Regions from separate parts of the Bacillus cereus group sp. RP43 genome, predicted to be linked through region 1. Evidence: predicted binding sites of a transcription regulator. Region 1 holds the regulator's gene; the other holds the start of a gene.

Region 1 (3,434 bases):
TAGCATTACTTCTTCTACTGCCTTTACTATATGAATCGTTGTTCCCACTTCTTGTATGTTACAATATGAAAGACACCCTAAGTTGTTTTCGCTAAACGTACAACTTTTTCCTGTCTCCTATTTTATTTTCAAATACTTATTTACAAAAAAAATATAATTCAAATGAAAGTTTATATCGTAGGTAGCATATTTACATGTTATCCTACCTTATCTCATACACTAGCGTTAGAAAGGATGGTTAAACCATTTGAAAAAACAATATTGGTGGATTATCGTTACATACATTTTAATGCAGTTATCAGGCATTGCCGGGTTACCGCTTCTCCTGAAAACTGGACTATACGATAATAGGGGATTTACTAGAGAGGAAAAAATTCAGCTCATAACTGGTCATTGGGCTATCATTAGCTTTTTCATTGCATTATGCGTTGTACTTTGGTTACTCAGAACAGACATTCGTGACAGGCATTTAGATAAAATGCGCTCTACTGTTCCAGCTACAATTGGGTGGATTTTTATTGGTTTCTTCTTAGCACTGTTCTCACAAAGCATTGCCGGTATGATCGAAATGCGTTTATTAGGGATTACACCGGGATCTGAAAATACAGCAAGACTTATGGACATCGCAAGAACGACACCTTGGTTCCTTATCGTCATATCTATAATAGGACCTATTTTGGAAGAAATCGTATTTAGAAAAATTTTATTCGGTACACTTTATAAGAAGTTTAACTTCTTTATTGCCGCTATTATTAGTTCACTTGTATTCGCGGCGATTCATTTTGATTTTACTCACTTATTGGTATACACTTCAATGGGGCTCGTATTCGCCTTTTTATACGTAAAAACGAAACGAATTATCGTTCCTATTGCAGCTCATGTTGCAATGAATACATTAGTTGCAGTCGCTCAAGTTGTAGTAAGTAATGAGCAAATTCAAGAAATGATTAAAGAAGCTGAAAAAATGCAAGGCTTTATCGGAGGATTTTTAGTATGAGAAACTCACCATTGTTCATGGCTGCATTATACTTTCTTCTTGGATGTATCTTTACACGCTTCGCTATTACGAACGTAACAGATACAATCTGGAATATGTGGACAATACTATTTGCAGTTATGGCAACAATTGATTTTAATTTGGCACTTCGCCTTATCTTAGTCAAATTCACAAAGAAAAAACAATAATAAAACGCAGAGGTCATCTCCTCTGCGTTTTATTGTGGATAATTCTTCAAAAAGTAAACAAGCGTTTGTAACTCTACAGCTAAATCAATGTGATGAATTCTTATATTCTCTGACACATTTAAGCGTGCTGGTGTGAAATTTAAAATACCATGCACGTCCGTTTCTGCCAATCTATCTGCCACAGATTGCGCTACTGTAGCGGGTACCGTTAATATTGCCACTTGTATATCAGTTGATAAACGTTCTTCTAATTCATCCAAATGATATACAGGAATTCCTCCGATTTCTGTTCCAACTTTCTCTTCACTAACATCAAATGCCATTTCAATTTTTGTATTATTGTTTTTCGTGAAATTATAATGTAAGAAAGCGGTCCCTAAATTACCTACTCCAATAAGTGCTACACGTGTTATATCATCTTGGTCGAGTGTTTCACGGAAAAATGATAATAAATAATTTACGTTATATCCATATCCTTTTTTCCCTAACGCTCCAAAATATGAAAAATCTCTTCGAATAGTTGCGGAATCAACCTTTACCGCTTCACTCAATTCGGCTGATGAAACACGTTGCTTACCAGAAAGAGATAAGTTTTGGATAAATCGATAGTATAGAGGCAATCGTTTGGCAGTGGCCTGTGGAATTTTTTGCTGATCCATATAACCTCTCCTCTCTTCCTATCTTTATTCTTATACTTGAATCAAATACAGAAGTTTAGTACTCATGAATTTCCTTGTATAATAAAAAGAAGAAGTATTCTCTCTTTATTTTAAACTATACACTATTTTTAGTATGATTGAGAAATATAAACATGGCAAAGTTAAGAAATTATTTGAGGTGAAAACATTGATATTATTACAAGTGAATGGGCTTTCGAAATTATACGGTGCAGAAACGATTCTTGCAAACATAAAATTGGAAGTTCAAACAAAAGATCGTATCGCATTAGTCGGACGAAATGGAGCCGGAAAATCTACATTATTAAAAATAATAGCTGGTGAGTTATCTCATGATGGTGGTGAAATTATAAAGCCGAAAGATGTCTCAATGGGGTATTTAGCTCAAAATACCGGATTAGAAACGTCTTTAACAATTTGGGATGAAATGTTAACCGTCTTTACACACTTGCAGCAGATGGAGACAAAACTTCGAAGGCTAGAGCAAGAGATGGGAAAAGAAGAAAACTTTTCAAATGCGACTATATACGAGAAATTATTAGCTGATTATGACCAATTACAATTAGATTATAAAGATCAAGGCGGCTATCAGTACGAAGCGGATATACGCTCGATTTTAAGCGGTCTTGGCTTCCCTGTTGAAACGCACCAGACGACAATTTCTACATTAAGTGGTGGACAAAAGACTCGATTAGCTCTTGGGAAATTATTATTAACTAGACCAGACTTACTTATTTTAGACGAACCTACAAACCATTTGGACATTGAGACACTAACATGGCTTGAACAATACTTACAAGGCTATCCTGGTGCGATTTTAATCGTTTCCCATGACCGTTATTTCTTAGATAAACTCGTTACACAAGTATACGAAATTTCTAATAAGGAAAGCCGACGATTTGTTGGTAACTACAGTAAATATTTAGACTTAAAATCAGCTCTATACGAGCAAGAGATGAAGCGTTATGAAAAACAACAAGATGAAATCGCTAAACTGGAAGACTTTGTGCAAAAAAATATAGCTCGCGCATCTACGACAAAACGTGCTCAAAGTCGCCGTAAACAATTAGACAGAATGGACGTATTAACTAGACCATTAGGCGATTCTAAATCAGCTTCCTTCCACTTCGATATTGAAAAACAAAGTGGAAATGATGTTTTACAAGTAAAAGATGTAACTATTGGCTATGAACAGGAACCGATTATTGAACATGTAAATATGCGCTTAACTCGTGGTGATAGTGTTGCCTTAGTTGGGCCGAACGGAATTGGAAAATCTACATTATTAAAATCCATTGTGAATAAGTTACAGCTATTACATGGAAACGTTGCTTTTGGATCAAATGTATCTGTTGGTTATTATGATCAAGAACAAGCCAATTTAACATCTTCGAAACGAGTTTTAAATGAACTATGGGATGAATATCCCCTGCAACCTGAAAAAGAAATTCGCACTATACTAGGCAACTTTTTATTCACAGGGGATGATGTATTAAAACCAGTATCTTCTCTTAGTGGTGGACAAAAGGCTCGACTAGCTCTTGCAAAACTTATGATGCAAAAATCCAATTT
Region 2 (3,434 bases), 4.3 Mb from region 1:
GCTTGCCGGCCTCCATGATCAAAATAATGAGCGGGATCATGGTTGCAGAGTATACAAGATAATTTCGAACCTTTAGAAGAGGTCGAACACCTGCGAATAGCCCGATACTTATAACTAACCCCAAAATTGGTAGACTAGTTGCGAGAAGCAAGCTCGCAACAATCACGCCGATTACTGTACCAAGCACTCGTTGTGTTGTTTTGATTGGAAAGAGTTCTATTTTCCGCTGAGTAAGGATCGCTACGGTAATTGCAATCCAATAGAAGTGGTGCTCGGGCCAAAGTATTCGCAATCCCTCAGCTATACCTAGACATAATGCGAGCCTGATTGAGAATTGCCAACCGGATAGGTGTGCAAGAGAATTCCGCCATAGAATGATTTTTTTCGATTTTGGCCCTTTCACAGCTCCATCCAGCGATGATTTAAAACAACGGTGTACCCAGATGCCTAGCACCAAGCTGATACTGACGGTCCAAATCGCCCCTGCTAAGATTGAAAAAATTAGTTCCATCCGGTACTCCGTCTGGCCGACCATGTTGAGGATGATAATCAGGAATATGACAAAGCTTGTTGTTGACACCGCCAAAGCACGACTATATCCGCCAATTAACGCAGCAAGGCTTACCAGCAGGATCAAGAATCCAAATGTCAGATAGCCATGTCCGAAAGAGAGAACAGCAGCAATCGCAGCGAGCACTACTGATATCAGTGCTGATGCCAACTTTTTCCCGTGATTTATAAAACTCGAACCGACTTTCACGCTACTGACTGCCAAACTGCCGACCGATGCAGCAAAACCAAGAGCAGGATAGCCTAGAACTGTAGCGAACAGAACAGGTCCGGCCATACCTATGCCGGCGGAAATGAGTTCTACTATTTCTACTTTGGCCTCCTTAGACCAAGAAAATACTTGAGCCCTATATGTCTTTACATTCATCTATAGCACCTCTTCCGACCCAAAGAGTAGGGTACAGTTTAATAATGGGCTCTTTCTTTAATCCATGGACATGTGGTGATACCTATGTCCATCAGGCTAATATTTTGAAGTATTCCCAAAATGAAAATTTTATCTTTCCAGAGTTATTTATAATAATTCAGCTCATTTTTTTCGATATGGGGAAATGCCAATTTCTTAAGTTGATGGCAATGTATGGTGACTCCTTATAGAAACCTCTAAAAGTATTGCTGCGGATTTACAAAAGTTAAATGATAAGAATTATGTGCAGGCTGCTGTATTAGGGGCTACTGCGGAAAATAAAGTGAAACTTTAATCAGTGGGGGTTTTGTTCATCCCCCACTGATTATTAGCCTTCACCAATCGGGCGTTTACGGACAGCCGGACTCCCACCTAACTTCTTCGCTCCAGCCAAATTTTGAGGTGGGAGTCTTACTGCCCGGCAAATAGCGGGATAAATAATATAGAAGAAGCTGTCTTTCAATAGGTGATCTATTGGAGCCAGCTCTTTGATGTTGTTATTATTGTCGAGTTTTTTTGATAAATCGATATCCCTTGTCGAATCGTTGATATATTTAAAGTTATGATAGATATATTGGGAAAATCGTTAATGTAATTTCACTTACCAAAGAACATCTAATCCCTTCTTTCACAATCTAAAGAAAACGCCTCCATTGAGATGGATTTCACCCGCATTCTAATAACTTTACACTCTATGTGAAAAAGTTCACAAATAGGTCATAATTTGTGAATTAATTCACAATAATCCGTGCTACAATATGAATGTAAAGAAGTTAAACAACATTAAATTAGTATTTTAATTAATTACTTAAACAATAATAAAAAAAATAGATGTAAACAATTGAAAGGGGAAATTAACATGAAAAAAGGTATCAATCGCGTAGTATTAGTAGGAACAGGAGCTGTAGGTTGTAGTTATGCTTACTCAATGATCAACCAAGGTGTAGCTGAAGAATTCGTACTGGTAGATGTAAATGAAGCAAAAGCAGAAGGGGAAGCAATGGACTTAAGCCATGCGGTACCATTCTCTCCAGCAGCAACAAAAGTTTGGAGCGGTAGCTATGCAGATTGTAAAGATGCAGATTTAGTTGTTATCACTGCTGGATTACCACAAAAGCCAGGCGAAACTCGTTTAGACTTAGTTGAGAAAAATACAAAAATCTTTAAACAAATCGTTCGCGGTATTATGGATAGCGGATTCGATGGAATCTTCTTAATCGCAACAAACCCAGTTGATATTTTAACTTACGTAACTTGGAAAGAATCTGGCTTGCCAAAAGAGCGCGTAATTGGTTCTGGTACAACTTTAGACTCTGCTCGTTTCCGTTACATGTTAGGTGACTACTTAGATGTAGATCCACGTAACGTTCATGCTTACATCGTTGGTGAGCATGGTGACACTGAACTTCCAGTATGGAGCCACGCTACTGTAGGTGTACAAAAACTAGAAACAATCTTAGCGAACAACGAACAGTATAACCAAGAAGATTTAGATAAAATCTTTGAAAATGTACGCGATGCAGCTTACCACATTATCGAGCGTAAAGGTGCAACTTACTACGGAATCGGTATGTCACTACTTCGTGTAACTAAAGCGATCTTAAGCAACGAGAACAGCGTATTAACTGTATCTGCATACCTTGAAGGTCAATATGGTGAGAAAGATGCTTACGTAGGTGTTCCAGCTGTTATTAACCGCGAAGGTGTACGTGAAATCGTAGAACTTGAATTAAACGAAGAAGAAAAAGTGAAATTCGCTCATTCCGTAAAAGTATTAAAAGAAACAATGGCACCAGTACTATAATAATTGCTAAATAATTCAGAGGCGGGAAACTGCTTCCTACCTCTGAATTTATATATAATTTAATATAAATTCCTTTTCCGGTTTCCCTTGTATATCCCCAATATACCCCTTTTGCTGGATAAGGGTTGTTTATAGAAAAGAGCACTCTACTTTATATAGAGTGCTCTTTATTATTATTTTTTAGGCGTTAATCCTAATTTCGTTAAAATATCTGCAAGTGTACCGCTTTTTGATTTTTCAACAGGTGTTTGTGATTTAGATGCATCTGGACCTTTTTTCAAGAAGTTCTTTTCAACGAAACGAATATCTGTTTCGTCGACAATACCGTCTTTGTTAAGGTCACCGTCTTTTACAGTTAGTCCTTTTTTACCATAGTTGCTAGCGATAATTTCAGCATCTTTCATATCGATTACTTTATCACCATTTACATCGCCGGCAAGGTTTTCGTCAGGTCGTGCATAATAATATTGGCCAAAAAGCTTACCATCTTTTTCAGTACCTAATTTTGTTGTTAGACGGCTTGTTAAATGCCCTGGTACTTCTACGTATAAATTATAGTCCCGATTATTAACAGGAAGTCCATTCAGTTTGAAGTATCCGTATTTATCTAGTGAGCCTTCAAACTTATGACGGTAAGAATCAGTTGCATATACT

The links. The regulator Rex, encoded in region 1, represses fermentation and respiration genes when NADH is low (regulators of the CRP and FNR family bind a similar motif). The targets are predictions, from matches to a motif close to TTGTGAAATATTTCACAA.
Region 2: QCI75_RS02950 (L-lactate dehydrogenase) is a predicted target of Rex. The motif match lies at 1,701-1,718, and genes of this name have one in related genera.

The regions. Positions count from the first base shown of each region.
Region 1 is NZ_JARVHQ010000001.1:4,892,833-4,896,266, forward strand. Features, by position in the region: gene QCI75_RS25275 (CPBP family intramembrane glutamic endopeptidase) at 248-997, shown strand; gene QCI75_RS25280 (YdiK family protein) at 994-1,185, shown strand; gene QCI75_RS25285 (redox-sensing transcriptional repressor Rex) at 1,215-1,844, opposite strand; gene QCI75_RS25290 (ABC-F family ATP-binding cassette domain-containing protein) at 2,032-3,434, shown strand, end outside.
Region 2 is NZ_JARVHQ010000001.1:560,680-564,113, forward strand. Features, by position in the region: gene QCI75_RS02945 (FUSC family protein) at 1-937, opposite strand, end outside; gene QCI75_RS02950 (L-lactate dehydrogenase) at 1,836-2,780, shown strand; gene QCI75_RS02955 (S8 family serine peptidase) at 2,954-3,434, opposite strand, start outside.